Regions from separate parts of the Mesorhizobium sp. WSM4809 genome, predicted to be linked through region 3. Evidence: predicted binding sites of a transcription regulator. Region 3 holds the regulator's gene; each other region holds the start of a gene.
What was found. The regulator PhoB, encoded in region 3, activates phosphate uptake and scavenging genes when phosphate is short. The targets are predictions, from matches to a motif close to TGTCATNNANCTGTCAT.
Positions count from the first base shown of each region.

Region 1: the regulator PhoB is predicted to act here: its motif matches at 3,516-3,532, upstream of AC0L24_RS03780 (LTA synthase family protein).
Region 2: the regulator PhoB is predicted to act here: its motif matches at 4,034-4,050, upstream of AC0L24_RS00940 (putative 2-aminoethylphosphonate ABC transporter substrate-binding protein).
Region 4: the regulator PhoB is predicted to act here: its motif matches at 2,839-2,855, upstream of AC0L24_RS19930 (alkaline phosphatase D family protein).

Region 1 is NZ_JBVVQW010000001.1:836,329-844,163, forward strand. Features, by position in the region: gene rpsR (30S ribosomal protein S18) at 1-214, opposite strand, end outside; gene rpsF (30S ribosomal protein S6) at 214-714, opposite strand; gene AC0L24_RS03775 (hypothetical protein) at 1,142-1,495, shown strand; gene AC0L24_RS03780 (LTA synthase family protein) at 1,543-3,501, opposite strand; gene fabD (ACP S-malonyltransferase) at 3,754-4,695, shown strand; gene fabG (3-oxoacyl-[acyl-carrier-protein] reductase) at 4,753-5,490, shown strand; gene AC0L24_RS03795 (acyl carrier protein) at 5,701-5,937, shown strand; gene fabF (beta-ketoacyl-ACP synthase II) at 5,972-7,234, shown strand; gene AC0L24_RS03805 (hypothetical protein) at 7,222-7,494, opposite strand; gene mltG (endolytic transglycosylase MltG) at 7,493-7,835, shown strand, end outside.
Region 2 is NZ_JBVVQW010000001.1:227,305-235,139, reverse strand. Features, by position in the region: gene AC0L24_RS00950 (putative 2-aminoethylphosphonate ABC transporter permease subunit) at 1-1,596, opposite strand, end outside; gene AC0L24_RS00945 (putative 2-aminoethylphosphonate ABC transporter ATP-binding protein) at 1,580-2,713, opposite strand; gene AC0L24_RS00940 (putative 2-aminoethylphosphonate ABC transporter substrate-binding protein) at 2,836-3,861, opposite strand; gene pbfA ((R)-1-hydroxy-2-aminoethylphosphonate ammonia-lyase) at 4,262-5,620, opposite strand; gene phnY (phosphonoacetaldehyde dehydrogenase) at 5,692-7,149, opposite strand; gene phnA (phosphonoacetate hydrolase) at 7,374-7,835, opposite strand, start outside.
Region 3 is NZ_JBVVQW010000010.1:64,035-71,869, reverse strand. Features, by position in the region: gene xylF (D-xylose ABC transporter substrate-binding protein) at 1-12, opposite strand, end outside; gene AC0L24_RS22875 (ROK family protein) at 283-1,530, shown strand; gene phoB (phosphate regulon transcriptional regulator PhoB) at 1,547-2,236, opposite strand; gene phoU (phosphate signaling complex protein PhoU) at 2,253-2,960, opposite strand; gene pstB (phosphate ABC transporter ATP-binding protein PstB) at 2,987-3,811, opposite strand; gene pstA (phosphate ABC transporter permease PstA) at 3,829-5,145, opposite strand; gene pstC (phosphate ABC transporter permease subunit PstC) at 5,142-6,608, opposite strand; gene AC0L24_RS22845 (PstS family phosphate ABC transporter substrate-binding protein) at 6,705-7,733, opposite strand.
Region 4 is NZ_JBVVQW010000007.1:215,654-223,488, reverse strand. Features, by position in the region: gene AC0L24_RS19945 (hypothetical protein) at 52-645, opposite strand; gene AC0L24_RS19940 (TetR/AcrR family transcriptional regulator) at 691-1,308, opposite strand; gene AC0L24_RS19935 (MFS transporter) at 1,383-2,666, shown strand; gene AC0L24_RS19930 (alkaline phosphatase D family protein) at 2,942-4,501, shown strand; gene AC0L24_RS19925 (hypothetical protein) at 4,593-4,874, opposite strand; gene typA (translational GTPase TypA) at 5,072-6,901, shown strand; gene AC0L24_RS19915 (DUF1062 domain-containing protein) at 6,962-7,588, opposite strand.

The DNA of each region.
Region 1 (7,835 bases), on a different contig from region 3:
GGGCGCGCTTGATCGCCTTGGCGAGTTCGCGCTGCTTCTTCTGGCTGACGGCGGTGATGCGCGACGGCACGATCTTGCCGCGCTCAGAAATGTAGCGCTGCAGCAGACGCACGTCCTTGTAGTCGATCTTGGGCGCGTTGGCGCCGGAGAACGGGCAGGTCTTGCGGCGGCGATGGAACGGGCGCCGGGTCGGGATCTGATTGATGTCGACCATTATTCTGCACCCCCTTCAAAGCCTTCGCGCGGACGGCGCGGACCACGATCGGCACCGGCGTCGCCGAACGAGCGCGGCGGACGATCGCCACGGTCGCCGCGATCACGATCGCCGAACGAACGCGGACCACGATCGCCACGGTCACGGTCGCCGAAGCCGCCGCGTTCCGAGCGCTCTTCGCGCTTCTGCATCATGGCCGACGGGCCTTCCTCATGCGCCTCGACCTTGATGGTCAGGAAACGCAGCACGTCCTCGGACAGGCCCATCTGGCGCTCCATCTCGTTGAGCGCGGCCGCCGGGCAATTCAGGTCCATCAGCGTGTAGTAAGCCTTCCGGTTCTTGTTGACCCGGTAGGTGAGGGACTTCAGTCCCCAGTTCTCGACCCGGCCGACGGACCCGCCATTAGCGGAGATGACACCCTTGTACTGTTCGACAAGCGCATCGACCTGCTGCTGCGAGAGGTCCTGCCGGGCAAGAAACACATGTTCGTAAAGAGCCATTATGTCCTATGCCTTTCTTCGTTTCTCTCCCGGTTCCCGGCGGCAAAAGCCTCTGCAACTTCTCTGACCCGCAAACCCTCGAAGGGGCAGGGGGAAGAAAGGAGCATGACGAGACGGTCGAGAGCGGAGACACGGGAGGCGGAAGCACTTCCGGCTTCACACGAAGGTTCTGAAAAACCTCCGGCCCTCCGTTCAGCCCCCAGCAAGGACCGGCAGATTGCGGGCGTCTATACAGCAATCCGGCCGCAAAGCAAGCGCAAGCGGCATTCCCGTGTGTCTTAGCCGATGATCGGGGAGCAGCAACGGTCGGAGTTGTGGTTTCCGGCAACCACGTCTTAACCACACCAGCAGGTTGTGTGGAGTTGAAGCCTGGCCATCAACGGTCGATTCATCATCGCCGTGGAAGACGCCCGGCATCAGCAAGATCGTGCTGTTGCTCACCGACGGCGAGAACGTCGTCTATGGCGCCAGCCAACAGCCGACGAAATCTGACTACACATCATATGGTTATCTGGCCGGCGGCCGTTTCGGATCGGATAACCAGACGACGGCGGCACGCAATGTCGACGGCTGGACCAAAAACGTCTGCACGCAATTGAAGAACGAGGGCGTGCAAATCTACACCATGGTGCTGCAATCCGACACCGCAGCCAACCGCGCGCTTTACAGCGCCTGCGCTTCTGATCCGAGCGGCTATTATGCAGTCAACGATCCGACCAAATTGCCGGACGTTTTCCAGCAGATCGCCAACAAGTTCTCGAAGCTGCAATTGACGAACTGAACGCGCGATCCGGGACGGACTGGCCGGCTCCTGAGGGATCGTTGGGCTCAACTCGTATGGGCGACAACCTTGTCCTTGTCGACCGTTTCGGGGAAGAAGTCGGGCGCCGCGTGGCGTTTGCCGAACATCATATCATACTGAAGCAGGCGGAAATCGCGGATCGCCGGATCGATCTCCTTCTGCCGCGCCCAATCGGGCGTGGCTTCGCCAGCCGGCGTCAGCAGAAGATTGCGGTCGACGACACGGTAGCGTTCGCTCATCTCGCCCAGGAAGCCGGTGTAGTATGGATGGCTGATCCCGGCCGTTTTCAGGATATGATAGGGCAGGAAGGCTGGGCTGACGGCACCCATCTGCTCAGCCGGCCCGGTGCGGTTCGACCAGATGACCAGCGGCGTCTCGTGATGCTCGAGAGCAGCCTCGGGCGACGCTTCCTTGCGCGGCGCGACATTGTCCTTGAGGAAGCCGGTTTCGACATAGACCGGCCCCAGCGGCGGCAGATGGTCGCCGAAGAAGGCGATTACGGTGGGGCGGGAGCGTTTCTTGGCCCATTCGACGAGGCGTTCGAGGCCGCGATCGGCATCGGCTGAGCCCTCGGCGTAGCTGAGTAGCGATTCGCGCGCCCACTGGCTGATCGGCGCCTGCACCCTATGCGTGGGATTGTAATAGCGGTTCGGCTCGTAGGGACCGTGGTTTTGCAGGCTGACCGCAAAGAAGAACACCGGCTCGTCGCTGGCGTCGGCCTCGCTGATGATCTCGTCGGTCATCGCCGCATCCGATGCCAGTGGCCCGCGCTTTTGCATTGGCGGCAGCGTCTCTTCCGACTTGAAATCGTTGAAGCCGAAATCGGCATAGACCGCGCCACGGTTCCAGAACCAGTTGGTGCCGGGATGGATGGCGCGCGCCCGGTAACCCTGGCTCTTCAGGAAGGTCGCGAGCGAAGGCGTCGGCGTGCGCACATATTGCTGATAGGGGATGCTGCCTGCCGGCAGGAACGCGTTGGAGAAGCCGGTCAGCGCCTCGAACTCGATATTGGCGGTCATGCCGCCGAACTCCGGCGAGAACATCGAGCCCGAGCGCAGCGCCCGCACATTGGGGATTGGATCTGGCGTGATGGTGACGCCAGGCAACTTGGTCGGATCCCAGAAGGATTCGCTCATGACGATGATGATGTCCGGCTTCTCGGCCGGCACCGAGGCGGTCACATCAGGCCTAGCTATCGCTGCGATCGCCTTGTCGGAATAGCCCGGCGGCGCCGAGACATGCGCCATCGGCACGTTGAGGGCAAAGGCCAGCGCAAAGCCGTTGGAGGCATAGTTTTCCTTCTGGTCCCACATGATCGGGATGATCTGCAGCCGATCCCTGGTCCAGGAGAAGGTAGCGTAGTCCATGATCGAAACGAAGAAGGCGAGTAGCGGCACTGCCAGCGTCAGCCGCGCAAGGCGCCCCTTGCGGCTGAGTGCGGGAACCTTGCGGCGCCATAGCCGCCAGCCGTAGACGAGCAGCGACAGGCCGGCGACGATGCCGACGACCATGGCAAGCGCGGTCATCGGCCGTTCGCGTACCAAAAGCGGCAGCAGCGCGAAGATCTGGCGGGCATAGAGGAAATCGGTCGGATAGAGCGGATCGCCGAGATAGTGCGACTTCTGGTGACCGACGAAAGCAAGCGACAAGGTCAGCGGCGCGACGATCATCAGGCTCTGGTGGCTGCGGCCGAGCACCGCATCGAAGCCGATCAGGAGCAGCGCAAACACGACGATGGTGGTCCAGCCCGGCTTGAACGGCTGCAGGAAGAAGGAGATGGTTCCGGCAAAGTCGCCGCGCACGATCAGTTCGATGGCAAACACCAGGATAGCGGCGATCGCCAGGCTGATCAGCCCATAGCGCACGACCGGCCATCTCCTGCCCGGCAGATAGCCGGTGGAGGGGTCGTCTTCCAGGAACTGTGGCGCGGCCTTGCCGGTGCGTTTGTAACTCTTTGCCACTTTAACTTCCCCACCCAGCGACAAGCACGTCACTCGATTGTCATGGAATTGTCACGCAAAGCTAGCGCCTGTAACGGAAATAAGAAGAGCCAGCAAACGAATCGTGAGCGGTTTTCATCAGGAGTGATCGCCAAAAACCCTTTCGCAACAGGCACTCGGCGGACGAGGCTGCCCTCGGGCAGGGTCGAACCGGGCTTGACTTGGCGCCCCGCCATGCGTCACAGGCAAGAAAAACCCGTCTTCAGGCAAGCAAAACCAGCCCTTGGGAGCCCTCGCATGGCCGTTGCATTCACCTTTCCCGGACAAGGCAGCCAGGCGGTCGGCATGGGCAAGGATCTCGCCGACGCCTTCCCCGAAGCGCGCAGGGTCTTCCAGGAAGTCGACGATGCGCTCGGCGAAAACCTGTCGAAGCTGATCTGGGAAGGGCCGGAAGAGACGTTGACGCTGACCGCCAACGCGCAGCCGGCGCTGATGGCGGTGTCGCTGGCCGCGATCCGGGCGCTGGAATCGCGCGGCTTCTCGCTGAAAGGCAAGATCGCCTATGTCGCCGGTCATTCGCTGGGCGAATATTCGGCGTTGGCCGCTGCCGGCTTCGTTTCGGTTGCCGATGCCGCCCGGTTGCTGCGCATACGCGGCAATGCCATGCAGGCGGCGGTGCCGGCCGGCGAGGGCGCCATGGCGGCGATCATCGGATTGGAACAGGTCGATGTCGAAGCCGCTTGCGCGGAAGCCGCCAAAGGCTCTGTCTGCCAGATCGCCAACGACAATGGCGGTGGCCAACTGGTCATCTCCGGCGCCAAGGCCGCGGTCGAACTGGCCGCGAAACTGTGCACCGAGAAAGGCGCCAAACGCGCGCTGATGCTGCAGGTGTCCGCGCCCTTCCATTCCGCGCTGATGGCGCCGGCCGCGAACGTCATGCGCGAAGCCCTGGCCGGCGTGGCAAAGAACGCGCCGGTGGTTCCCGTCCTCTCCAATGTCACGGTCAGCCCGACCAGCGATCCGGACGAGATCGCCCGCCGCCTGGTCGAACAGATAACCGGCCGCGTGCGTTGGCGCGAGACGGTGGAATGGTTCGGCGCAAACGGCGTCACCACACTTTACGAGATCGGCGCCGGCAAGGTGCTTTCAGGATTGGCGCGGCGCATCAACCGCGATGTCGCCACCGCGTCGGTCGGCACCTCGGCTGACGTCGAGGCGGCCATGGCGGCGCTTGCATAAAGCGTCATTTGATCCCATCCCTGTAAAGGGTGTTCTCTTCTCAATCAGGAGACAAAAATGTTCGAATTGACTGGCCGCAAGGCGCTCGTCACCGGCGCATCCGGGGGCATCGGCGAGGCTATCGCCAGGATGCTGCATGCGCAGGGCGCGATCGTCGGCCTGCATGGCACCCGCGTCGAGAAACTGGAAGCGCTGGCTAGCGAGCTTGGCGACCGGGTCAAGCTGTTCCCGGCCAATTTGTCCAACCGTGAGGAGGTCAAGGCGCTCGGCCAGAAAGCCGAAGCCGATCTCGAAGGCGTCGACATCCTGGTCAACAACGCCGGCATCACCAAGGACGGCCTGTTCGTGCGCATGTCGGATGCCGACTGGGACAGCGTGCTCGAGGTCAACCTGACCGCCGTGTTCAGGCTGACCCGCGAACTCACCCACCCGATGATGCGCCGCCGCCATGGCCGCATCATCAACATCACCTCGGTGGTCGGCGTCACCGGCAATCCCGGCCAGACCAATTACTGCGCCTCAAAGGCCGGCATGATCGGCTTTTCCAAATCGCTGGCACAGGAGATCGCCACCCGCAACATCACCGTCAACTGCGTCGCCCCGGGCTTCATCGAATCGGCGATGACCGACAAGCTCAACGACAAGCAGAAAGAGGCGATCATGGCGGCGATCCCGACGCGGCGCATGGGCACCAGCGTTGAAGTCGCGTCCGCCGTCGCTTATCTCGCCTCCAACGAAGCCGCCTACGTCACTGGCCAGACCATCCACGTAAATGGCGGCATGGCTATGATTTGACGAGGTTCGGCAGCAACGCCGGCGGGTTGTGAAAAGAGACCATTTCGGCTTGGACCTCAGCTATTTTTCGTGTAATGCGGCCCGCAACCCGGCGGTTCGGGCAAAAACCGGTCCGTAGTCGTTGCGTTTCCGGCAGGACCATCTTTCAGCTTGATTAGCGGCATTCTGCCCGCTAACGAAGACAGACAAACAAAAGACGAGGATGCCCAAATGAGTGACACCGCAGAGCGCGTCAAGAAGATCGTCATCGAGCACCTTGGCGTCGATGCCGACAAAGTGACGGAGCAGGCGAGCTTCATCGATGATCTGGGCGCCGACAGCCTCGACACGGTCGAACTCGTCATGGCGTTCGAAGAAGAATTCGGCGTCGAGATTCCCGACGATGCGGCTGAGACCATCCTGACCGTTGGCGATGCCGTGAAGTACATCGACAAGGCTTCGGCCTGACGCTTTCCGCAGTCATCACCGGGGAGGACCTGCGATGAGGCGTGTCGTCGTCACGGGCCTTGGGTTGCTGTCGCCGTTCGGCATGGGCTTCGAGCACAGCTGGAAGGAACTTCTGACCGGCCGCAGCGCTGCCAAGCGCATCACTGAGTTCGAGGTGGAGGATCTTGCCTGCAAGATCGCCCACGTCATTCCGCGTGGTGACGGCAGCAATGCCACCTTCAATCCCGAGGCCGTGCTCGAGCCCAAGGAACTGCGCAAGATCGGCGACTTCATCCTTTACGGGATTGCCGCCGCCGACGAGGCGCTGAAGGATTCCGGCTGGGAACCCAAGACGCATGAAGAGCGGTGTGCCACCGGCGTCCTGATCGGCTCCGGCATCGGCGGCATCGAGGGCATCGCCGAGAACGCGATGATCCTCAAGGAGCGCGGCCCGCGCCGCATCAGCCCTTTCTTCATCCCGGGCCAGATCATCAATCTCGTCTCCGGGCAGGTTTCGATCCGGCACGGACTGAAAGGCCCGAACCATGCCGTCGTCACGGCCTGTTCGACCGGCGCGCACGCCATTGGCGATGCTGCCCGGTTGATCATGTGGGGCGATGCCGACGTGATGGTCGCCGGTGGCGCCGAAGCGCCGGTGACGCGGCTGTCGATCGCCGGCTTTGCCGCATGCCGGGCACTGTCGACGGAACGCAATGATTCGCCGCAAACGGCGTCGCGACCCTATGATCGCGACCGCGACGGCTTCGTTATGGGCGAGGGCGCCGGCGTTGTCGTGCTCGAGGAGCTCGAACATGCCAGGGCGCGCGGCGCCAAGATCTATGCCGAGGTGACGGGTTACGGTCTCACCGGCGACGCGCATCACATCACCGCGCCCGCCGAGGATGGCGATGGCGCCTTCCGTTGCATGACGGCGGCACTGAACCGGGCCAAGTTGACGCCGGCCGATGTCGACTACATCAACGCGCACGGCACCTCGACCATGGCCGACACGATCGAGCTCGGCGCGGTCGAGCGGCTTGTCGGCAATGCCGCATCGAAGATTTCGATGTCGTCGACCAAGTCGTCGATCGGCCATCTGCTTGGGGCGGCGGGTGCCGCCGAAGCGATCTTCTCGATCCTTGCCATCAGGGACAATGTCGCGCCGCCGACCATCAACCTCGACAACCCGGAACGCGAAACCGCGATCGACCTGGTGCCGAACAAGCCGCGTGCCCGCCAGATCGACGTTGCGCTGTCCAATTCCTTCGGCTTTGGCGGGACCAACGCGTCGCTGGTCTTCCAGCGCTACAATGGCTGATCGTCCGGCTGCCGGGCGGCGCTTCGGCGTGCCGTCAATTTTGCCATATTCGCCCCTACTCTGCCGCTGGGGATTCGTTGGGCGATCAAACGGTAGGGCGAAATGAACACAAATCCGGCAGGCAACGGAGAATTCGGGCAACGGCCGCCGACATCCGGCCCGATCGTGCCGAAAACGGCCAGCGAAGCGTTGCGGCCGGAGGCTGGCACGCCGCCGCCGAAGCGCTCGCGGGCGTCACGCAGCCAGGTCGTCGTGTTCATGAACTTCGTCATCTCCTCGGTGATGCTGGTGGTTCTGGCGGCCGGCGTCGCGGTCTATTTCGGCAAGCAGGAATTCACCGAACCCGGACCTTCGGCCAATGGCGACACCTTCCTGGTCAAGCCGAGCACCGGCGTCCAGGATATCGCCGACCAGCTCGAACGCCGCGGGTTGATCAGCGACGCCCGGGTATTCCGCCTTGGCGTGCGGGCCTTCGGCAATGATTCCGCGCTGAAAGCCGGCGAGTACGAGATCAAGCCCAGGGCATCCATGCGCGATATCATGGAGCTTCTGAAGAGCGGCAAGTCGGTGATGTATTCGCTGACCATTCCTGAAGGACTGA
Region 2 (7,835 bases), on a different contig from region 3:
TGTGCCGTAGATCGCGTGCAGCGGATTGGCCGGATTGTTGAAGAAGAAAATATAGGCCAGGCCAAGCACAAGCCCCGGCACCGCCATCGGCAGCATGGCGAGGAAGTGGAAGGCTGCCCGTCCGGTCCTGAAGCCTTCGGTCTTTTCGACAATGTAAGCGCCGACGAAGACGATGACGGTTCCAAACACAGCGGTCAGCAACGAGAGCGTGATCGAGTTGTAGTAAGAAGCCCAGCCCCCGCCATCCATGCGACCGAACGCGAAATTCTTCAGGCTGAGACTGAGGTCGTAGGGCCAAAACTTGACCAGCGCGGCGTACTGGCAAATGCCGATGATGCCGGCGATGAACAACGCGACCAGGCTGCAATAAGCCAGACAGACCAGGTCGAAGCGGCGATTGGGTTTTGCCTCGTAAGGCACCGAGCGGGCCGACAGGAGCGAAACCTGCCTGCGCTGGACCAGGCGGTCGACGACGAAGGCGGCGATGGCCGGGATCAGCAAGATGACCGAGACCACCGCCCCCATCTCGAAATTCTGCTGACCAATCACTTGCTTGTAGATATCGACGGCGAGCACGTTGAACTGGCCGCCGATGACCTTCGGCAAGCCGAAATCGGTGATGACGAGCGTAAACACGACAAACGCCGCGGAGATCAAACCGTAGCGCGCGCCCGGAATGGTAACGACCCAGAACGTCCGCCACTTGCTGGCGCGCAGCGAAGCGGCGGCTTCATATTGGCGCTGGTCGGAGATCGCCAGTGCCGTCGAGATAATGATCAGAGCATGGGGAAAGGTGAAGAATATCGAGCCGACGACAATCCCCAACGGACCGTAGATCGATATGCCGCCAAGCAGGCTTTTCAACAGGCCCTGGTTGCCGAACAGATAGATGAGGGCGATGCCGGGCAGTAGCGACGGCACCAGGATGGGAGCCATGGCGATGAGCCTGAATAGGCCCTTGAAGCGCATCTTGCTTCGGTTCAAAGCGTAGGCGAAGCCGAAGGCTATGCCGACCGTGATGATGGTGCTGATCAGCGCGATCAGGAAGGAGTTCTGGATCGAGCGGAACAGCGTTGGCGTCGAGAAGTAGGTTGTGTAGTTGTCCAACCCAAGCTCGCGCGCGGGCCTCAGCATAATGCGCCGAAAGGTGTTCGAGTCGACTTCCTGCCATTCGGTGCCGCGGTGGAGTTGCGTGCCGATCAGGAAATAAGCGTCATCGGTCGTGCCGCGGACCTTGTATTTGACCGGGCTGCGGAAACTGAAATCCGGAAAGAAGCTGGTGGCCGGCAGCCGACCATCGGAACTGGTCGCAAGCTTTTCTGGCGGGACCGCGGCGAGTTTCTCGTTCAGAGCGGCGGCCGTCACTGGCTCGCCGAAATTGCCGAGCTTGTCGCTGACCTGGAATTCGAACGCGCCAAGATCGAAGCTGTAGGTCGAGAACGATTTCGACAGCATCACGTAGAGCGGGGCTGCCAGCGACAGGACCAGATAGAACGAGATGACGACCAGCAGGCCGCGCTTGATCAACTCGTCCTTGTCGAGCGACTGTCGGAGCGCCCGACCGGACGGCATCAGGATATCAGTTGCCGCCGCCATGGCGCTCTCCTTGCGGGAAGACAAGCAGTCGGTCGGCGGGCAGTTCCACCGTTAGCGCTCCGCCTTCGGCGAGGCCGAGACGCCGCGTGGCGTTGACCGAGAAATCGGCGATCAGAATCTCGTCTCCAAGCTCTCCGCCGCGCAGCCGGGTGCGCCAGAACGAACCCAGGAATTCCATTTCACCGACGGTCACTTCGATCAGGTTTTCCGAAGTCTTCACCACATCGGGTGCTCCAGGCGAGCGCGAGCCCGGCCCGTGTGGAATCACGTCTTCCGGCCGAATGGCGGCGACGACTGCTTCGCCGTTCGCAAAGCTGTGCGGCGCGCATCTGAAAGCCTTCGTCCCGAAGCCTACCGAATCTGCTCCTACCGTCGCATCAAACTTGTTGGTCTCGCCGATGAAATCGGCGACGAACAGCGTCCTGGGATGGCGATAGATTTCAGTTGGGCTGCCGACCTGCTCGATGACGCCATGGTTCATAACGACAATGCGGTCGGCCAACGACAATGCTTCTTCCTGGTCGTGCGTAACCATGATCGTGGTGACGCCGAGCTTGCGCTGCAGCCCCTTGATCTCGTGGCGCAAGTGCACGCGCACCTTGGCGTCGAGCGCCGACAGCGGCTCGTCGAGCAGAAGCAGGCCGGGCGAGGTGGCGATGGCCCGGGCGAGCGCGATGCGCTGCTGCTGCCCGCCGGAAAGCTGCGCTGGGTATTTCTTCGCCTGATCGGGCAAGCCGACCAGCATGAGCAATTCCTTGACGCGGGCATCGATCTCGGCGCGCGGCCGTTTGGTGTTTTCCAGGCCAAAGGCGATGTTCCTTTCGATCGTCAGATTGGGAAACAGCGCGTAGGACTGAAACACGATGCCGTAGTCGCGTTTTGACGGCGGCAGCGTTGAGATATCCCTGCCCCCCTGGCGGACGACGCCTCTGGTCTGCAGGTCGAGGCCGGCGACGGCGCGCAGCAGCGTGGTCTTGCCGCAACCCGAAGGGCCGAGAAAGCAGATGAATTCGCCTTCGTTGATGTCGAGCGAGATGTCCTTCAGCGCATGGAACTCGCCGAAGGCCTTCCAGAGATGTTCGATCCGCAGGTAAGCCGTGTTGCCGGCAGCGGTCATGGGATGCACCTCGGCCAGCGTTGCCGATAGATCAGCGACGGGTTCGTGTCTCATTTTGACCATCCGGGAAGAGTTACGAGAAGGGCGCCGCTCTGACGGCGCCCTGTCGAAATGCTCTGCGTCTAGCTCTTGGGCTCAGACTTGGCGTCGTAGCGCTTCGTCCACTCGTCGAGAATGGCCTTGCGGTGGTTGGCCGCCCACTCGAAGTCATTATCGATCATCTTGGACTCGATATCTGCGGGCAGGAATTCGACCGGCTTGGCGACATTCGGCATAGCCAGAACCGCATAACCTACATTGTACATCTCGTTGGCCTCCTTGCTGATCGACCAGTCGAGCAGCGTTTTGGCGGCTTCGAGATTTTTCGTTCCCGCAACGATCGCGGATGCCTCCATGTCCCAGCCGATGCCTTCGGACGGGATGACGATATCGAGGGGGGCGCCCTCCTTCTTCGATTTCGCGGCGCGGAACTCGAACGAGATGCCGATTACGGTTTCACCGGCGGCGGCCATTTTGCACGGCTTCGAACCTGAATGCGTGTAGGCATCAATATTCTGATGCAGGGCGTCCATATAGGCCCAACCATCCTTCTCGCCGAACAACTGCAGCCAGCTCGATACATCGAGGAAGCCGGTGCCGGACGAGGCCGGGTTCGGCATCACGATGTGACCCTTGTATTCCGGCTTGGTAAGATCTTTCCAGCTGGTCGGCTCGGTGAGGCCAAGCTTTTTGCCCTCCACGGTGTTGAAGCAGATCGAAGCCGCCCAGGCGTCCATGCCAACCCAGGCCGGTGGCGTGTCCTTGTCGACAAACTTCGGCTTGAGCAATTCGACGCCTTTTGGCGCATAGGGCTCAAGCATGCCTTCGGTCTTCAGCACCAGAAGCGATGTAGCGGCAAGGCCCCAGACAACGTCGGCCTGCGGATTGTCCTTTTCGGCCAACAGCTTGGCGGTAACGACACCCGTGGAGTCGCGGACAAAGTTCAGTTTGATGTCGGGATGGCTCTTTGTGAAAGTCTCGGCGTAGCGGGCGAGATCTTCGGCTTCAATGGCGGTATAGACTGTCAGTTCGGAGGTTTCGGCAAAGGCGGCGGATGACATCAATGCCGCGGCGAAGGCCATTGCGATAGTTGCGTTGCGCGATTTCATGCTCAGTTCCCCTTTGATTGTTGGCACATTCTGCGATGCACTGTGACGATCGCGCCGGTGGACATTGCGGCCCTGTAGCGCTTGTGGATTTCGTCGTTGGGTCAACTCTGGGGATTGGTGATCGATAAGTAAAATCTATTTATTTTATGACAGACAAACTTCTCCTGATAGTTGTCATGGAACTGTCGCATGCCTGTTGCGGCCGCGATTCCGCGCTTGCGAAAGCCCACGATTGGCAACGGAGACGGTTATGGTCAGCCGAACGAAACGCCCGTTGTCTGTGCCCGCAAACGCGGGTCGGACGAGCGGACAGTCACCACCAGATCGCCCCCCCTCGCCCGCAAGCCCGCGTCGATTTCAGGGCATTCGAGCTCGCGGTCGGTGCGCACGGCCTTCATGGTCAGGCCGCCAGCACGGCGGTCTCGAGGATGTCGAACGCACGATCGAGATCAGCTTTCGAAATGACCAGCGGCGGCGACAGCGTCAGCACATTGCCCTGGCTGACCTTGAAGCTCAGCCCCTGCCCCAGGCAAGCATAGAAGACGCGTTCGGCGAGATCGCGCGCCGGCTCGCGCGTATCGCGATCCTCGACGAGCTCGACGCCGACCATCAGTCCCCTGCCCCTGACGTCGCCGACATGGGGCGAGCGCGCCATCAGGTGCTGCATACGCTCCAGCATGTGCCGGCCAAGTTCGGCCGCGCGTTCGACCAATCCTTCCTCCAGGATGATGTCGATCGTCGTCAGTGCGGCGCGGGTCGTCACCGGGTTCTTCTCGTGGGTGTAGTGGCCGATCGCGAAGCCACCGGTGACGTCGAGGTCGCGGCGCGCGATGACGGCGGCGATCGGCAGGATGCCGCCGCCGAGCGACTTGCCGAGGACGACGATGTCGGGCGTCACATCATCATGCTCGTGGGCGAAGAATTTTCCCGTCTTGCCCAGCCCGGTCGGGATCTCGTCGAAGATCAGCAGCGTGCCGTGCCGGTCGCAGGCTTCGCGAACCCGCTTCCAGAAACCGGGCGGCGGCGGGTTGGGCGTCGCCCGCATCGGTTCTGCGACGACCGCCGCCACGTCCTGTTCGCGGCCGAGCACATAGGCGATCATGTTGGCGCAAGCGAGCCCCGAGGTTTCGAGGGAATCGTGGCCATAGGGACAGCGATAGCCGTCCCAGGGTGCGACGTGCTCGGTGCCGGTCATCATCGGGCCTGATATGTGCGAGCGGAAGGTCGCCTCGCCGCCGACGCTTGCAGCGCCGAAGCCGGCCCCGTGGAACGCATCCCAGAACGACACCGTCTTGAAGCGGCCGGTCGCGGCGCGGGCGATCTTCAGCGCGACCTCGATGGCATCCGAACCACCGGTGGTGAACAGCACCTTGCCGAGATCGCCGGGCGCCAATGCCGCCAGCTTCTCCGCCAGCTCGACAGCGGGCTCGCAGGTAAAGCGGCGCGGCGCAAAGCAGAGCTCATCGAGCTGCTTTTTGATCGCCGTGACCAGCCTTGGATGGCCGTAGCCGAGGTGATGCACGCTGTTGCCGTGGAAATCCATGAAGCGGCGGCCAGCGGTGTCCTCGATCCAGATGCCTTGCGCCTTCGCGATGGTCGAAAGGCAGGGGCTGGACAGACTCTGGTGCATGAAGGCAGCCGCGTCGCGATCGAGCAAGCCGCGGATCCGCGGATCGTCATGCCCGGCATCCCATCGGCCGCGAGCCGCTGTGGTGTTGGAATCGCCTTCGGTGTGCACAAGCTCTTTGATCGCGGCCATCATGGTCTCCGAAACGCGAATGAGGGAGCGGCGAACGCTCCCTCCATTGTTTATCCGTCAATGCCGCCCGGTCAGGACCAGGGCAGCGAAAATGTCTTCACATTGGTGTAGCTCTTCATCGCCTCGATGACGCCTTCCTTGTAGCCATTGCCCGAATCCTTGATGCCGCCGAAGGGCGACATCTCGATGCGGTAGCCCGGCACTTCCCAGATGTTGACGGTGCCGACCTGAAGGCCGGCGATGTATTTCTGCATGCGCGGAAAAGAGTTGGTGCAGACGCCCGACGACAGGCCGAAGGCGGTCGAGTTGGACAGTGCGATCAGCGCATCATCGTCGTCCGGCGCGCGAACGATCGGGATGATCGGGCCGAACGTCTCCTCCATCACCAATTCGGATGTGTGAGGAACGCGATCGACGACGATCGGCGGCAGCAACGCGCCCTGACGACCCGGATTGTAGAGGATTTCGGCGCCCTGCTCGGCGGCCATGTGGACGCGGGCTTCGAACAGCGCCGCCGCCTTCTCGTGCACGACGGTGCCAAGGTCGGTCGAGCGGTCCATCGGATCGCCGAAGCGGATTTTTTTCGCCCGCTCCAGCACCAGCGGCACGAAGCGGTCGGCGACGCTTTCCTGAACCAGGATGCGCTTGACCGCGGTGCAGCGCTGGCCGGAGTTCTTTGTCGCGCCGGCGACGGCCAGATCCGCGGCTCTGGCCAGATCCTCGTCGGAGAGATCGTTGAGGATGATCAGCGGGTCGTTGCCGCCGAGTTCCAGCACCTGGCGCTTGTAGCCGGCGGTGCGGGCGATCATCTTGCCGACCGGCACGCCGCCGGTGAAAGTGATCAGGTCGATATTGTCGTTGGTGATCATCTCGTTGCCGATGTCTGCGGGCCAGCCGGTCACCACCGACAGCATTTCGGGCGGCAGACCGGCTTCATAGAGAATGTCGGCCAGGAGAAGCGCCGTCATCGGCGTCAATTCGGTCGGCTTGACCACCACGCAATTGTTGGTGGCGATCGCCGGCGCCACCTTGTGCGAGACCATGTTGAGCGGGTGGTTGAACGGCGTGATCGCCGAGATCGCCTTCAACGGCTCGCGGGTGGTGAAGATCTTGCGCGCCTTGCCGTGCGGGGTGAGGTCGCAGGAGAAGATCTGGCCGTCGTCCTGGATGCACATCTGCGCCGACAGCGTGAACACGTCATAGGCACGGCCGACCTCATAGAGCGAGTCCGTCTTGGAGATGCCGAGCTCGAGCGTGATGAGATCGGAGATTTCTTCGCGGCGCGACGCCAATGCCTCGGCGGCGCGGAACAGGATCTGCTGACGCTCGTAGCGCGTCAGCTTCGATTTGTAGCTGGCGGCGATCTCGAATGCTTTTCGCGCGTGCTCGGCACGCCCGGCCGGCACGGTGCCGATGACGGTGTCGTTCCAGGGGTAGCGCACCTCGACGACGCCGTCGGCATCAACTTTCTTGCCGGCAATGCGCATCGGCTCGTGGCGGACTGTGATGGCTGGGTCGAGCTTGGTCATGGGTTCTGCTCCAGCAGATTCTTGGGTACGTCGCGGGGTCGACCCCCACTCCGGCCCTCCGGGCCACCTCTCCCCCGATCGACGGGGGAGAGGAAATCAGGCGAAGTCGGCGCCCCCACGTTTCCCGGCTAAGCCGCGGCTAACCCTGGCGCCTTTCTCTCCCCCGTCGATCGGGGGAGAGGTGCCGAGCGTAGCGAGGCGGAGTGGGGGGTCCACACTAGCGCTCAGCCCGCCAGTGCCGCCGCCATTGTGGCGTAGTAAAAGGCGTCGAAGTTTCTCAACACAGGTTCATCAGGCAATTCCGGCAGCACACGATTGACGATGAACGGCACCTCCTGCTCGGTCAGCCCACCATGCGACCGTAGCGGTTCGTTCAGAGCCGCCAGGTCATGGCGATGTTCTGAGGTGCCGATCGTCTTGTTCTCGGTCGAGATCAGCACGATGTCGCCGATGCGATCTGCCGGCAGCTCAAAGCGCTCGCACGCCGTCGGGCTGTCGACGACCAGCATGATGCCGTCGATCTTCGCCAGCCGGGCCATGATGCCGGCCTGATCTGCGCCATCAGGCAGATAGGCGGTGGCAAACGAGCCGAGCGCGCCGTGATGCACGACATAGGGGTCGGTGATCGGCAGGATGACGCGGGCGGCGTCCTTGCCCAGCCACTCGTCGAGAAGGTCCTGGACATA
Region 3 (7,835 bases):
GAATCTTTTCATATTATCCTCCCTGCGCCGCGTATGGCGCGACCAAACTGACCCGAGGGCCGGCACAGAGGCTCTATTTTTTCGAGCCTCGAAAAAATACTGGGCCAACGCCCGAACGCTGTCAACATCGATTCTGATGGATTTTGATGTCATTTCGAGTTTTTTTCGAGTCTCGGAATAAATAAATGACACGGCCTGCAGCTTCTGCCAGTATTTACCGGCGTCACCGACAGCGTTCCAGGGGCAGGAGGAACCGCGGCGACCGGGAGGATATGAAAGAACATGTCGGTCGGAATCCGCCACGACGATCTGCGCCGCCGCAACCGCGCCATGGTGATCGCGGCAGTGCGCCGCGCCGGACAGCCGTCGCGAACCGAGATCGCCGCGACCACAAGCCTCAGCCATTCGACCATCTCGGCGATTTCAGCGGACCTGATCGTCGAAGGCATCCTGACCGAAAGCAAGCCGAGCGAGGCCGGCTCACTCAAACGCGGCCGGCCGCAGGTCGGCCTCAGTCTCAATCCGGAAGCGGCCGCGGTAATGACCGTGGTGCTGTCGCTGAACTTCCTCTCCGTCGCCGTCATCGACTATGCCGGCCAGGTAATATCCGAGGAACAGCGCCGGCTGGACACGCTGACGATGTCGCGCGAGTCGCTGATCGGGGAATGCACGGCCATCGTGCGGCGCCGCCTGGCAGATCCCGACCTGGACGTGCGCAGCATCGCCCGCATCGCGCTGGCCATCCAGGGCATCACCGACACCCGTGCCCGCGCCATGCTGTGGTCGCCGATCACGCCGCACACCGACATCGCCTTCGCTGACATATTCGAAGACCAGTTCGGCATCCCTGCCATAATGGAGAACGACTGCAACATGATGGCGGTGGCGCTGCGCTGGCGCGACCCCGATCGTTACCGCGACGATTTCATCGCTATCCTTTTGTCGCACGGCATCGGCATGGGACTGGTGCTGAAGGGCGAATTGTTCACCGGCACCCATTCTTCGGGCGGCGAATTCGGCCACATGATCCATCGGCCGAACGGCGCGCTATGTCGCTGCGGACGGCGCGGCTGCGTCGAAGCCTATGCGGGCAATTACGCCATCTGGCGCAACGCCAGGCAGATGGGCGAGGATGCAGAACCCGTTGCCGATGTCAGCGACGCCGACATGCGCGCCCTGGCTGCCGCGGCCCGCGAAGGTGACGGACCCGAACGGGAAGCCTATCGCAAGGCCGGCGAAGCGCTCGGCTACGGCCTCGGCAGCCTGTTCGCGCTGATCGATCCGGCGCCGGTCGCCATGGTCGGTGTCAGCGCCGCCGCCTTCGACCTGATCGAGCCGGCATTGCGGCAAGCGATTGCCCAGACCGCCGGCGGCCAGCATTCCAAATCGATTTCCTTCGACACCGAGCCGAACGAACTGCCGCTGATCCGCGAGGGCTGCGCCATGCGGGCGCTGATCTTCGTCGATCAGGAGATTTTTGCGCCGGGCGTGCAGGCGAGATCCGGTTTCGGCGGCAAGAACGTGGCGTGAGTTCAAACGAGGGAGTTCAGTCCTCTCGGATGGCGTATCCGGCCCCACGGATCGTGCGGATGACATCAGGCATACGGCCATTGTTGACCGCCTTGCGCAGCCGGCCGACATGCACGTCGACCGTGCGCTCGTCGATGTAGATCGTCTCGCCCCAGACATTGTCGAGCAGCTGGCTGCGCGAGAACACGCGGCCTGGATGGCGCATCATGAATTCGAGCAGGCGGAATTCCGTCGGCCCAAGCCGGATCTCGCTCTTCTTGCGATAGACACGGTGCGACTCGCGATCGAGCACGATATCGCCGACCTTTAGCACGCTGGACAGCACTTCCGGCTTGGCCCGGCGCAGCAGCGCCTTGACCCTGGCCATGAACTCTGGCGTCGAGAAGGGCTTGACCAGATAGTCGTCGGCGCCGGTCGACAGGCCGCGCACGCGGTCGCTTTCCTCGCCTCGCGCGGTCAGCATGATGATCGGCAGCCGCTCGGTCTCGGGACGCATTCGCAGGCGCCGGCAGAGTTCGATGCCCGAAACCGCAGGCACCATCCAGTCGAGCACCAGAAGATCGGGAACGTTCTCCTGCAGCCGGATTTCGGCCTCATCGCCGCGCGTCACCACCTCGACCTGGTAACCTTCGGATTCAAGATTGTAGCGGAGCAGCACGCCTAGCGGCTCCTCATCCTCCACCACCATGATGCGTGGTGCGATCATCGGCTGGTCACCCCTGTTATGCCGCTGGCGCGGACATTGCCGTCTCGTCCTGCTTCGGACGATTGGCTGGCAGCTGCGTGCCGGTCAAAACATAGTAGGCATTTTCGGCGATGTTGGTCACGTGGTCGCCGATCCGCTCGAGGTTCTTGGCGCAAAACAACAGGTGCGTGCACGCCGTGATGTTGCGGGGATCTTCCATCATGTAGGTCAGCAGCTCGCGGAACACCGAGGTGTATTTGACGTCGATGCGTTCATCATTGTTTCTGAGCGTGGCAAGCGCTGCCGCGTCAGCGGCGGCATACTCGTCGACGACCCCCTGCACCTGGATCAGCACCAGCTGCGCCATCGCGTCGATCGAATGCGAAAGATCGTGCGGCGTGACGCTCAGCCCGACAGTGCCGACGCGCTTGGCGATGTTCTTGGCAAGGTCGCCGATGCGCTCGAGGTCGCCGGCCATGCGGATCGAACCGACCACCGCACGCAGATCGTTGGCCATTGGCTGGCGCTTGGCGATCAGCGTGATGGCGCGATCGTCCAGCTCGCGCTGGCGGGCATCCATGATGGCATCGTCGGAAACCACGCGCTGCGCCAGCGCATTGTCCGAATTGAGCAAAGCCTTGGTCGAGCCACTGACCATCGAGCGGGCGAGATCGCCCATGTCGCGGATCAGCTGGCTGATCTGCTCCAGATCCTCATCGAAAGATGCAACGGTATGTTCACCCATGATCTTCGTCCCTCATATGCCTGAGCTCAGCCGAACCGGCCGGTGATGTAGTCCTGGGTGCGTTTGTCGTCGGGGGTGGTGAACATCTTGTCGGTGGCGCCCTCCTCGACCAGATAGCCTAGATGGAACATCGCGGTGCGCTGCGACACGCGCGCTGCCTGCTGCATCGAATGGGTGACGATGACGATCGTATAGTTCTGGCGCAGTTCGTCGATCAGTTCCTCGACGCGAGCAGTGGCGATCGGATCGAGCGCCGAACACGGCTCGTCCATCAGGATCACCTCGGGCGACACGGCGATGGCGCGTGCAATGCACAGACGCTGCTGCTGGCCACCGGAAAGACCCGTGCCAGGTTCCTGCAAACGGTCCTTCACCTCGTTCCAGATTGCCGCCTTCTTCAGGCTCGACTCGACGATCTGATCCATGTCGGCCTTGCGCTTGGCCAATCCGTGGATGCGCGGGCCATAGGCGACGTTCTCGTAGATCGACTTGGGGAACGGATTGGGTTTCTGAAACACCATGCCGACGCGCGCCCTGAGTTCGACGACATCGATGTTCTTGTCGTAGATGTCTTCTTCGTCGAGCGTTATCTTGCCGGTTACCCGCGCGGAATCGATGGTGTCGTTCATGCGGTTGAGGCAACGCAGGAAGGTCGACTTGCCGCAGCCGGAGGGGCCGATCAGCGCCGTCACCTGATTCAGGCGGACGTCGAGATTGACATCGAACAGCGCCTGCTTCTCGCCATAGAACACGCCGACCTTGTCGCCGCGCATTTTGATCACTTCGTTCGACTTGGCGTTCATCTTATCGCCCACTGCGTTTTCAAGGGACTGTTCGGTCATGATGTTCATACCAAAATGCCTTTTTTCTACCAGCGCCGCTCGAACCGACGCCGAAGCACGATCGCGGTGATGTTCATGGCCATGAGGAAGACGAGCAGGATGATGATCGCGCCCGACATGCGCTCGACGAAGGCGCGTTCGGCCTCGTTCGCCCACATATAGATCTGCACCGGCAGCGCGGTGGCCGGATCGAAAGGCGTCGTCGGTGGATCGGCGACGAAGGCGACCATGCCGATTAGCAGCAGGGGCGCGGTTTCACCGAGCGCACGCGCTAGACCGATGATGGTGCCGGTGAGGATGCCGGGTGCGGCAAGCGGCAGGATGTGCTGGAACACCATCTGCATCTTGGAGGCGCCAAGACCGAGAGCCGCCGAGCGGATCGACGGCGGCACCGCGGCAAGTGCAGCGCGCGTCGCGATGATGATCGTCGGCAGCGTCATCAGTGTCAGCACCAGGCCGCCGACGAAAGCGGCGGAGCGCGGCATGCCCAGGAAATTGATGAACACCGCGAGGCCGAGCAAGCCGAAGACGATTGACGGCACCGCTGCCAGATTGTTGATGTTGACCTCGATAAGGTCGGTGAAACGGTTCTTCTTGGCGAACTCCTCCAGATAGATGGAGGCGGCGACGCCGATCGGTAGCGCCAGGAGCAACACGATTACCATCATATAAAACGAGCCGATGATCGCCACGCCCATGCCCGAGGTTTCCGGGCGGCTGGAGGCGCCGTAGGTGAACAGGCCGCTGTTGAAGTGCTCGGCCATCGCGCCCTCGGTCTTGAGCTTGTTCATCCAGGTGATCTGCTGGTCCGAGACCTTGCGTCGCGCTTCCTCGACACTGAGGTCGATCTGGCCCTTGAAAGCCGAGTCGAGATTGGCGGCGGCGAGGATGTTGACGTTGCGTGTCGTGCCGATCACGGACGGATCGGCGGCAACGATGTCGCGCAACTGGACGCGGGCGCCTTCCGACAGGAAGCCCTTGAGCTTCTGGATCATCGGCTTGTCATCAGGAGAGATGCCGAGCTTGGCCACAAGCGCGTTTTCGGCGAGCTTGGGATAATTTGCCTTGATCAGAACGCTCGGATCGGTTGCACGCTTGCCGGAAGGATCGATCACCTTCTCGTCGAACGAGATCGGCAGTGATACCGTCGTCTGCCAGAAGGCGGTGTAGCCTTTCGAGACGATGGTGATCAGCATGATTGCCAGGAACGCCAGGCCTACGGAAATCGCCACGACGCCATAGATGCGGAAACGGCGTTCGGCGGCGTAACGGGCCTTCAGGCCGATGTCGCGGCGCGGATGGGCCGCCGCCCTGACCATCGTATTCATGGAAATGTCGGTCATTCGTACTGCTCCCGATATTTGCGCACGATGTAGAGCGCGACGATGTTCATCACCAACGTCAGCGCGAACAGCGTCAGGCCGAGTGCGAAGGCGACCAGCGTCTGCGGCGAATTGAACTCGAGGTCGCCGGTGAGCTGGTTGACGATCTTGACGGTGATGGTCGTCATCGCCTCGAACGGGTTGATGGTGAGGTTGGCGGCGACGCCCGCCGCCAGCACGACAATCATCGTTTCGCCGATGGCGCGCGAGGCGGTCAGCAGGATGGCGCCGACGATGCCGGGTAGTGCAGCCGGCAGGATCACCCGCTTGATCGTCTCGGAGCGGGTCGCGCCGAGGCCAAGCGACCCGTCGCGCATGGCGCGCGGCACCGCGGTTATGATGTCGTCCGAAAGAGAGGACACCACCGGGATCAGCATGACGCCCATGACCAGGCCGGCGGTGAAGATGCTCTGGCCCTGGATGAAGGGCGAACCGCCGGTCAGCGCCGCGGACAGGTCGCGCAGGAACGGCCCAAGCGTGACGACGGCGAAGATGCCGTAGACGATGGTCGGTATGCCGGCCAGCAGTTCAAGCGCCGGCTTAACCACCGAGCGCACCTTGGGCGTTGCATACTCGGCCATGTAGACAGCCGACATCAGCCCGACCGGCACCGCAACCAGCAGCGCGACGGCGGCGATGTAGAGCGTGCCCGCAAGAAGCGGGATCAGGCCGAATTGGCCCTGGCTGCCGCCCGAACCGGCAGCGGCAAAACGCGGATCCCAGACGGTGCCGAAGAAGAAACTCATCGGCGAGACGCTTTCGAAGAAGGTGATCGTCTGGAACAGCATCGAAAGCACGATGCCGATGGTTGTCAGGATGGCGATGGTGGAGGCGGCAAGCAGCCCCCACAGCATCAGCCTCTCGACATTGTTGCGTGCCCTGGCGCGCGGCTCGATCTGCCTGAGCGCATAGAAGGCGCCGGCGATCGAGGAAACGAGAATGACAATGGCGCCGAACAGGCCGAGCCGGTCCTGGACCTTGTTCGCCTCGACGGCGATCGGGATCATGTAATCCTGCGTGTCGCTCGCCAGTGCCACACCCTTGGCGGCGAGCAGCGGCTGCAGCTCGGCAAAGCTGGCAGGCATTGCGGCCAGTGTGCCTGCATCGAGTTTGCGCAGGCCCCTGGCGAGGCTCTTTACCAGGCTGACATCCAGTGCCTCACTGGCAACCTTGCTGTCGACGGTGCGCTCGGGCAAGGCAGTGTGAATGTGTCGGTCAAGATAGACGGAAGACCCGACGGTCCAGACGGCAAGCAGCAAAAAAGCAGGCAGAACGGCGAGCAGGAAGGCCCACCAGCCATGATAGTGGGCGCGCGAATGCGGCTTGACCTTGCCATTGTCGTGGGCCGCGGCACGTTGCCGACCGATGAAAAAGGCAACCAGGCCGACGGCAACGACGATGGCCAGTACGAGCAAGGACGACATGGACCCACCCCAAGAGAAATTCTTACGCAGCCGCCATTGCGGCCTGCGATGAAACCGGGGCGCGGGATTTGGCCCGCACCCCGGTTCGGCAGCTGATTACATCGACTTTCCGGCGGCGAAAGCGTCACGCTGGGCCTGACGCTCGGCATCCGAAGCAGCAACGAGGCCGTATTCGGCGAGCGGGCTTTCCGGGCCAACCATCTGGTCGTCAAGGAAGAACTCGACATATTCCTTGAGGCCGGGAACGACGCCCAGATGCGCCTTCTTGACGTAGAAGAACAGCGGGCGCGAGACGGGATACTTGCCGCTGGCGATCGTCCCGGTCGAAGGCACGACGTCTTCCACGGTGGCGACCTTCAGCTTGTCGGCATTGTTCTCATAGAAGGCGAGGCCAAACACGCCGACGCCGGTCTTGTTGGAGTCGATGCGGGCGAGCGTCTCGGTATAGTCGCCATCGATGTCGACGGCCTTGCCGTCCTTGCGGATGGCGATGCAGGTTTTGCCGATTTCCTTGTCGTCGGCAATGCCGGCGGCCTTGAGAGCAGCCTTGTCACAGCCGGCATCGAGAAGCTTGGTCTCGAACACTTCGCGCGTGCCGTGCTTTTCGCCCGGAATATAGGCGGCGATGTCCCAGTCGGGCAGCTTCGGATTGACCTGGCTCCACTTGGTGTTCGGATTGTCGACGAGCTTGCCGTCGACGACCAGCTTGGCCGCGAGCGCCTTGTAGATGTCGGCGGGAACCAGCGCCCAATCCGGGCCCTTGATGTCGGTGGCGAAGACGATGCCGTCATAGCCGATCCGGACTTCCTGGACTTCCTTCACGCCGGCGTCGGCGCAGGACTTGAGTTCGTCCGCCTTGATCGGACGCGACGAATTGGCGATGTCGATCGTGTCTTCGCCGACGCCCTTGCAGAATTCCTTGATGCCCGCGCCGCTGCCGCCGGATTCGACGACCGGGGTCTTGAAGTTGGTGAATGTTTCGCCGAACTGCTCGGCGACGATCTTGGCATAAGGTAACACTGTCGATGATCCGGCGACCTGGATCTGGTCGCGCGCGGCGGCGAAGCCGGACGTCGCGGCGAGCGCAAGCGCAGCGGCCGACGCCGTATAGAGGAATTTCTTCATGTGGCCTGCTCCTGTTCGGAAGATGGTCTCTCGGCGCTCGTCAGTCGGCGCCCGCTGAGGCCAATAGCCTTCGATTATAACAGTCGCATGACAGTTTGATGT
Region 4 (7,835 bases), on a different contig from region 3:
TCCGCCCGTGGATGACGAAGCTACGGGTGCGATGCCCAATCTCCGCCGTGCTCAGTTATCCACTCGGCCGAAAGCCGGCACATTGCCGATGACGGTGCGCCTGTCCTTGCCGCAGGCGAAGGTGCGTGCCTTGTCGTCGGCAAGCTTGCGCGCCTGATCGTTGGCGGTGGGATTGCCGGTGGCCAGCACGAGGCCGACGGTGCAGCCGTCGCGGGCGCCCATCTGGCCGACCTTGGCGACGAGCAGCACCTCGGTCGGCTTTTTCTCGTCCTCGGGATTGCTGATCGAGCGGCGATGGATGGCTGCATAGGGCACAGCCTTGTCGCCGGTGGTTTCGATGCGCCATTCGATCTTGGCTCCGGACGAATTGAAACCGGAAAAGCTCTCCCAGACCGTCGTCATGTCGCCGCCGGGGGGAAAGCCGTAGAACAGCGATTCACGGGCATCGTCATAGGCTATCAGCACGGGATAGCCGCGATAGCCCGAACAGGCGAGTTCGGCCCAGTCGCCGTCGCCTTCCTCGGCCTGCGCGTAGGTCACGCAATCCTTTTTCGAATCCAGATCGGTGTAGGCGCTGGAAATGCCGTCGGCTTGCGCCGCCTGACCCAGACCGACCAGAACAAGCGGGATCAGAATGGCACGCATGGCGGTCAATCTCCGTTGCAAGCTGCCGCAGCGTAGCGCCAAACGTTATTTCTTCAAGCTCGCTTCAATCAGCAGGTCCGCGTTGCGGGCGACCGCTTGCGCCGGGCCGCCGAGCCCGAACAGCTGGCCGCTGATATAGGCACCCTCGATCAGCAGCAGCAGGCCGTCGCCGAGCGTGTCAGGGTCTTGCGCGCCCATCGCAACCGCCATGGCGCGCAGCCGGCGGCGCAGTTCCTGCTTGTTGGCCTCGCTGACCACACGGGCCGGATGGCTGTGGTCGGGATATTCGACCGCCGCATTGGTCATGCCGCAGCCGCGATAGTCCGCCACTTGCGTGCGCTTGCCGATGCGGGTCAGGAAAGCCTTGATCTGCGCGCGCGGGTCGCCGGGATGAGCGGCGACCGCCTCGTCGAAACGCTCCCAATATTCAAGATCGTACTGCCTGAGATAGGAGGCCGCCAGCTCGTCCTTGGACGGAAAGCTGCGGTAAAGACTGGGCTTGGTGACGCCGGCACGTTTGACGATCTCGTCGACGCCGATCGCCCTGATGCCGCGCCGGTAGAACAGGTCATAGGCCACATCGAGGATCTTCTTGGCGGCCTTCGGCGGAGCGGATGCATGACCCTCGCTGATGGTCAGATCAATATTTCTGTCGGTTGGCATCGTGTGGCTCGATTGACAATGTTACCGATCGGTACGTATACATGTTCCTACCCTGCAACGTACCGGTCAGTAACATGATAGCTCAATCCCGCCCCTTTGGCCAGCGCTACGCTTTCGTCGTGGTCGGCGTGATCTTCCTTAGCCTGCTGGTCGCGGCTGGCCTGCGCTCCGCACCCTCTGTCATGATGCTGCCGCTGGAAAACAGTTTCGGCTGGCGCCGCGACATCATCTCGCTGGCTGCTGGTGTCGGCATTCTGCTTTACGGTCTGACGGGGCCATTTGCCGCAGCCCTGATGGAGCGCATCGGGCTGCGCCGCACGTTGCTGGCCTCGCTGGTGGTGATGTCAGGCTCGACCGCGCTCAGCCTGCTGATGACCAAGCCGTGGCATCTGTTCATCACCTGGGGCGTGTTCTCGGGCATTGGTTCCGGTGCTGTCGCCAGCGTGCTCGGCGCGACCATCGTCAACCGTTGGTTCAAGACCAATCGCGGGCTTGTCATGGGATTGATGTCGGCCTCCAGCGCCTCGGGCATGCTGGTGTTCCTGCCGCTGATCGCCGCGCTGGCGCAGTCGGGCGGCTGGCAGCCGGTTGTCATTGCGGTCGCGATCGCGACCGCTGCCCTGATACCGCTGGTCTGGCTGCTGGTGCCGGAGCGGCCGGCATCGATCGGCATGGTGCGCTACGGCGCCGAGGCTGACGACGTGCCGCCCACTCCGCCTGCGTCACAGGGCAATTTTCTTGCGCATACGTTCTCGACGCTGCGCCGTGCCGCCGGCACGCGGGTGTTCTGGTATCTGTTCGCCACCTTCTTCGTCTGCGGCTTCACCACCAACGGGCTGGTCGGCACGCATCTGATCGCGTTCTGCGGCGACATGGGCATCGGCGAAGTGCAGGCCGCCGGCCTGCTGTCGATGATGGGCATCTTCGACCTGATCGGCACGACGTTGTCGGGCTGGCTCACCGACCGCTACGATCCGCGCAAGCTGCTCGGCGTCTATTACGGCATTCGTGGCCTGTCGCTGATCTATCTGCCCTATTCCGGCTTCTCGGCCACCAGCTTGATCATCTTCGCCGTGCTCTACGGCCTCGACTGGATCGCCACCGTGCCGCCGACGCTGCGGCTCGCCAACGAGGCGTTCGGCGATCGCAGCGGGCCGATCGTGTTCGGCTGGATCGTCGCCGGGCACCAGATCGGTGCGGCCGCTGCCGCCGCCTTTGGCGGCACCATGCGCGAGTTGCAGGGCAATTACGAACTGGCCTTCCTGATCGCCGGCATGACGGCAATCGCCGCCGCCTGTATCTCGCTGCTGATCAACACCAGCAAGCCGGCGTTCGATCCGGAGCCGCAAGCGGCTTAGGCGCGACGCTATCTCCCCCCTCGAGGGGGAGATGGCCGCGAAGCGGCCAGAGGGGGTCGGTCCGACTGGGCTCGGCCTCTTGCGATAGAAGGAGGTTAGCGCTCCACGCGCGGCGACCCCCTCTGCCGCCTCTGGCGACATCTCCCCCTCGAGGGGGGATTACCCTGTTCATTGTTATCAAACCTTCATCATCCCGAGATGCGCCTGAAACATTGACGCTGGATTTTGGTGGCACCGTTCAAGCCATCCAGGAGACAGCCGTGAACAAGCTTTCGATGACCCGCCGCGCTTTCGTCACTTCCGCCGGCGCCGTTGGCCTGGCCGGCGTTTCCGGCCTGGCGCTGCCCTATTATTCGCGCGCCAATCAGCGGCCTTCCTTCACCCATGGCGTCCAGTCCGGCGATGTCGACGCCACCAGCGGCGTGGTGTGGACGCGCACCGACCGACCGTCGCGCGTCATGTTCGAGGTGTCGTCGACGGAAAATTTCGCCAATGCGACACGCCTGGCGCCGCTCGACACGTCGCCGGCCAGCGATTACACGGTCAAGCGGCTGCTCACCGACCTCGCTTCCGACCAGGATATCTTCTACCGCATGACATCGGCCGATCTCGCCGACATCAACGCCGTTTCGGAGCCGATCACCGGCCGTTTCAGGACGGCGCCAGCCTCCAAGCGCGACATCCGCTTTGCCTGGTCCGGCGACACCGCCGGCCAGGGCTGGGGCATCGATGAGACCGGCATGAAGACCTACGCCACGATCGGCAAGCACACGCCTGACTTCTTCCTGCATTCGGGCGACACCATTTATGCCGACGGCGCCATGAAGGACGATGTCGACCTGCCCGGCGGCGGCAAGTGGAAGAACGTCGTGCTGATCGACGGCAAGCGCAAAGTCGCCGAGACGCTGGACGAGTACCGGGACCAGTGGAAATACAACATGATGGACAGGAGCGTGCTCGGCCTGAGCGCCATCTGCCCGACCTTCTACCAGTGGGACGACCATGAAGTGCTGAACAACTGGTCGGATTCCAAGGATCTCAGCGCCGACAGCCGCTACACGGAAAAATCCATCCACGTGCTGGCGGCCCGCGCGGCGCGGGCTTTCCACGAGATGACGACGATCCGCTACGAACCTTCCGAGCCCGGCCGCGTCTATCGCAAGATCGCTTATGGGCCGCTGCTCGACGTGTTCTTCCTCGACATGCGCTCCTATCGCGGCCCCAATGGTCCCGACATGCAGGATGAGATGACGCCGCAGTCGCGCATGCTCGGCGAGCAGCAGACGAAATGGCTGAAGCGCGAACTGGCGAATTCGAAGGCGACCTGGAAAATCATCGCCGCCGACATGCCGCTCGGCCTCGTCGTCTGGGACGACGGCACCAAGAAGGTTGGCGCCGAAGCGGTCAGCAATGGCGACAATGGCTTGCCAAAAGGGCGCGAGCTCGAGATCGCCAACCTGCTGCGCTTCATAAAGAATGCCGGCATCAGCAACACCGTCTGGCTCACCGCAGATGTGCATTACACGGCCGCGCATTATTACAACCCGGACAAGGCGCAGTTCCAGGAGTTCAATCCGTTCTGGGAATTCGTCTCGGGTCCGATCCATGCCGGCACGTTCGGTCCGAACGATTTCGACATGACGTTCGGTCCGGAGCTGAAGTTCATCAAGGCGCCGACCGCCGAACAGGGACAGAACCTGCCGCCCTCGGCCGGGCTGCAATTCTTCGGGCTCGTCGATATTTCAGGCGCCAGCGAGCAGATGACGGTGCGGCTGATGGATCGCGACGACAACGAACTCTACAAGGTGACGCTCGACCCGGTGCGGTCGGCGTAAGCGCGCTTCTCAACCCTCCCCCTTGTGGGGAAGGTCGGCGGCGGCTTCGCAAAGCGAAGCTGGCGAGACGGGGCGGGGGGTGAAGCGCTGACTAGTCCGGGTAGCAGACCATGGGGATATTCGGCCAGACGGCGCTGTCGCAGTTGGCGGCGTCCTGGCGCTGCTTGAAGGCGGCGCTGACCGGGCCGGTCACCATCGGGTCGACGCCGTCTGGTGCGTCGGCGAAAATCTGCTCGGCCGACTGTGCCTCTGACGGCAAGGCAGGCCGTGATTCCTTCATCGTCGCGGCTGACTGTGCGGCGTTGGCCGCCAGCAGGACGGCGAAGGCAACAGACGCGATGAGCGGCCAGAATCGGTTGAGTTTATCGGTCATGACGTTTGAACTGCCCGGGCCCCAAAGGGTTCCCGCCTTGGTTAACAAAATCATCTCACACGCAGATGCTTAAGATTTGATGAGTATTTGGTGACGCTCCTCCTCTTTCGCAACTGCGAAAAACCCTGTATGAGCCGCGCAACCGAAAGAGGCAGCGCCTTTTGGCCTGCTGCCTGCAACGCTTCCGAGACCAGAACATGAAAATCCGTAATATCGCGATCATCGCGCACGTCGACCATGGAAAGACCACCCTGGTCGACCAGCTTTTGAAGCAGTCCGGCTCCTTCCGAGACAATCAGCGCGTCGCCGAGCGCGCCATGGATTCCAACGACCTCGAAAAGGAACGCGGCATCACCATCCTGGCCAAGGCGACTTCGGTCGACTGGAAGGATACCCGCATCAACATCGTCGACACCCCCGGCCACGCCGATTTCGGTGGCGAGGTCGAACGCATCCTGTCGATGGTGGACTCAGCCATCGTGCTGGTCGACGCAGCCGAAGGGCCGATGCCGCAAACCAAGTTCGTCGTCGGCAAGGCGCTCAAGGTCGGCCTGAAGCCGATCGTCGTCATCAACAAGATCGACCGTCCGGACGCCCGTCACGTCGAGGTGGTCAACGAGGTGTTCGACCTTTTCGCGGCGCTCGACGCCACCGACGAGCAGCTCGACTTCCCGATTCTGTACGGTTCAGGCCGCGATGGCTGGGTTTCGGAAAATCCGGAAGGACCCAAGGACCAGCAACTGGGGCCGCTGTTCGACCTCGTCATCAAGCATGTGCCGGAGCCGACCGTTCATCCCGGCCCGTTCCGCATGATCGGCACCATCCTGGAAGCCAATCCGTTCCTCGGCCGCATCATCACCGGCCGTATCGAGAGCGGCACGCTGAAGGCCAACCAGCCGGTCAAGGTGCTGCACCATGACGGCACCCAGATCGAAACCGGCCGTATTTCGAAGATCCTGGCCTTCCGCGGCCTTGAGCGCCAGCCGATCGAAGAAGCGCAGGCGGGCGACATCGTCGCCATTGCCGGCCTGTCGAAGGGCACCGTCGCCGACACGTTCTGCGACCCGAGCGTGAGCGAACCGCTGCATGCGCAGCCGATCGATCCGCCGACCGTGACGATGTCGTTCCTGGTCAATGACAGTCCGCTGGCCGGCACCGAAGGGGACAAGGTGACCAGCCGCGTCATCCGCGACCGCCTGCTGCGCGAAGCCGAAGGCAATGTCGCGCTGAAGATCGAGGAATCGCCCGACAAGGATTCGTTCTTCGTCTCCGGCCGCGGCGAATTGCAGCTGGCCGTGCTGATCGAGACGATGCGCCGCGAAGGCTTTGAAATCGCCGTGTCGCGTCCGCGCGTCGTCATGCAGAAGGGCGAGAACGGCGAATTGCTGGAGCCGGTCGAAGAAGTCGTCATCGACGTCGATGAGGAGCATGCCGGCGTCGTCGTGCAGAAGATGTCCGAGCGCAAGGCCGAGATGGTCGAACTGCGCCCGTCCGGCGGCAATCGCCAGCGCATCGTCTTCCACGCGCCGACCCGTGGCCTGATCGGCTACCAGTCGGAGCTTTTGACCGACACGCGCGGCACCGCCGTGATGAACCGGCTCTTCCACGCCTATGAGCCCTACAAGGGTGAGCTGCCGGGCCGCACCAATGGCGTGCTGATTTCCAACGAACAGGGCGAATCGGTCGCCTACGCCATGTGGAACCTGGAAGATCGCGGCCCGATGGTCATCGATCCGGGCGTCAAGGTATATCAGGGCATGATCATCGGCATTCATAGCCGCGACAATGATCTTGAAGTGAACGTGCTCAAGGGCAAGAAGCTGACCAACATCCGTGCCGCCGGCAAGGACGAGGCGGTCAAGCTGACGCCGCCGATCCGCATGACGCTGGAACGCGCGCTGGCCTGGATTCAGGACGATGAACTGGTCGAAGTGACGCCGAAGACCATTCGGCTGCGCAAGCTCTATCTCGATCCGAACGAGCGCAAGCGGTTCGAGAAGTCGTCCAAGGTGGTCGGCGCGGCGTAAGCTCCCTATTTCCCAACAATCGAGAGGGGCGGAGCAACCAGTGTTCCGCCCCTTTTTCGTTCATCCACCGGCAGCCGAGATGATGGCCTGCCGATCGGCCTCGCCGGCCAGATCGATGCGGACCGCGATTCCCGCGCGGGCCGGCTTGCGCAGGGCCTTTGCGCCATCCGGGTCAATGATGAGCAGCCGCGTCTCCTCCAGCGCCTGAAGCCGTGATCGCGAGATGCCGAGTTCGCCGGCGAGCAGCCGGTCGAGTCGCAGCGATATCGGCATTTCCAGTCCAAGCTCGATTTCCAACACGGTCGCGGCTTCCCCGGTGTCGCCGAGCCTGCGCTTGTGAACGCTGACATCGGAGAACTCCTCGACGCGCCCGATCCGGTTGCGCAACGCGATTACATCGAAGGCATGACGGTGAGCGAGTGCAGGATCGTTGCTTTCGAGCGCCGCCAGCAGCGCCGGGTCGATGTCGCGGCGGTTGCAGCGCTCGAAAATGCCGAAATTCCAGGAGTTGTCGCAGTCGATGCAGCGATAGATCAGCCACACGTCGATGCGTTTGCCATTGGCGTTGACGCGGAATTTCCCGCTGCTGCAATAGGCCTTCACAGTGCCGCAACGATTGCAGCTGATGAGCGGCCGAGGTGGGGTTTGGGGTGCGATCGTCCAATGGATACGCTGAAGTCCAGACATGCCGATAAGCCCTTCCCGTCGGGAAGTTCATCAGGCCGGCGATGTCGAGATGCCCATGCGGGCGCGGCGTGGCGGTCGCTTGCTATGATCGGAAATCGGATGTCACGGGCGGCAGCGCGCAACAACGGTTCAGCAGTGCCAAACCGGTCTCGAACCGCCGCCCAGAAGAACACATGAAAATGAAAACAGACACCGCGAATGCGGTGTCATGCAGTGTGTCGGGGGAGTTGACGAGACCGGCGGTTAC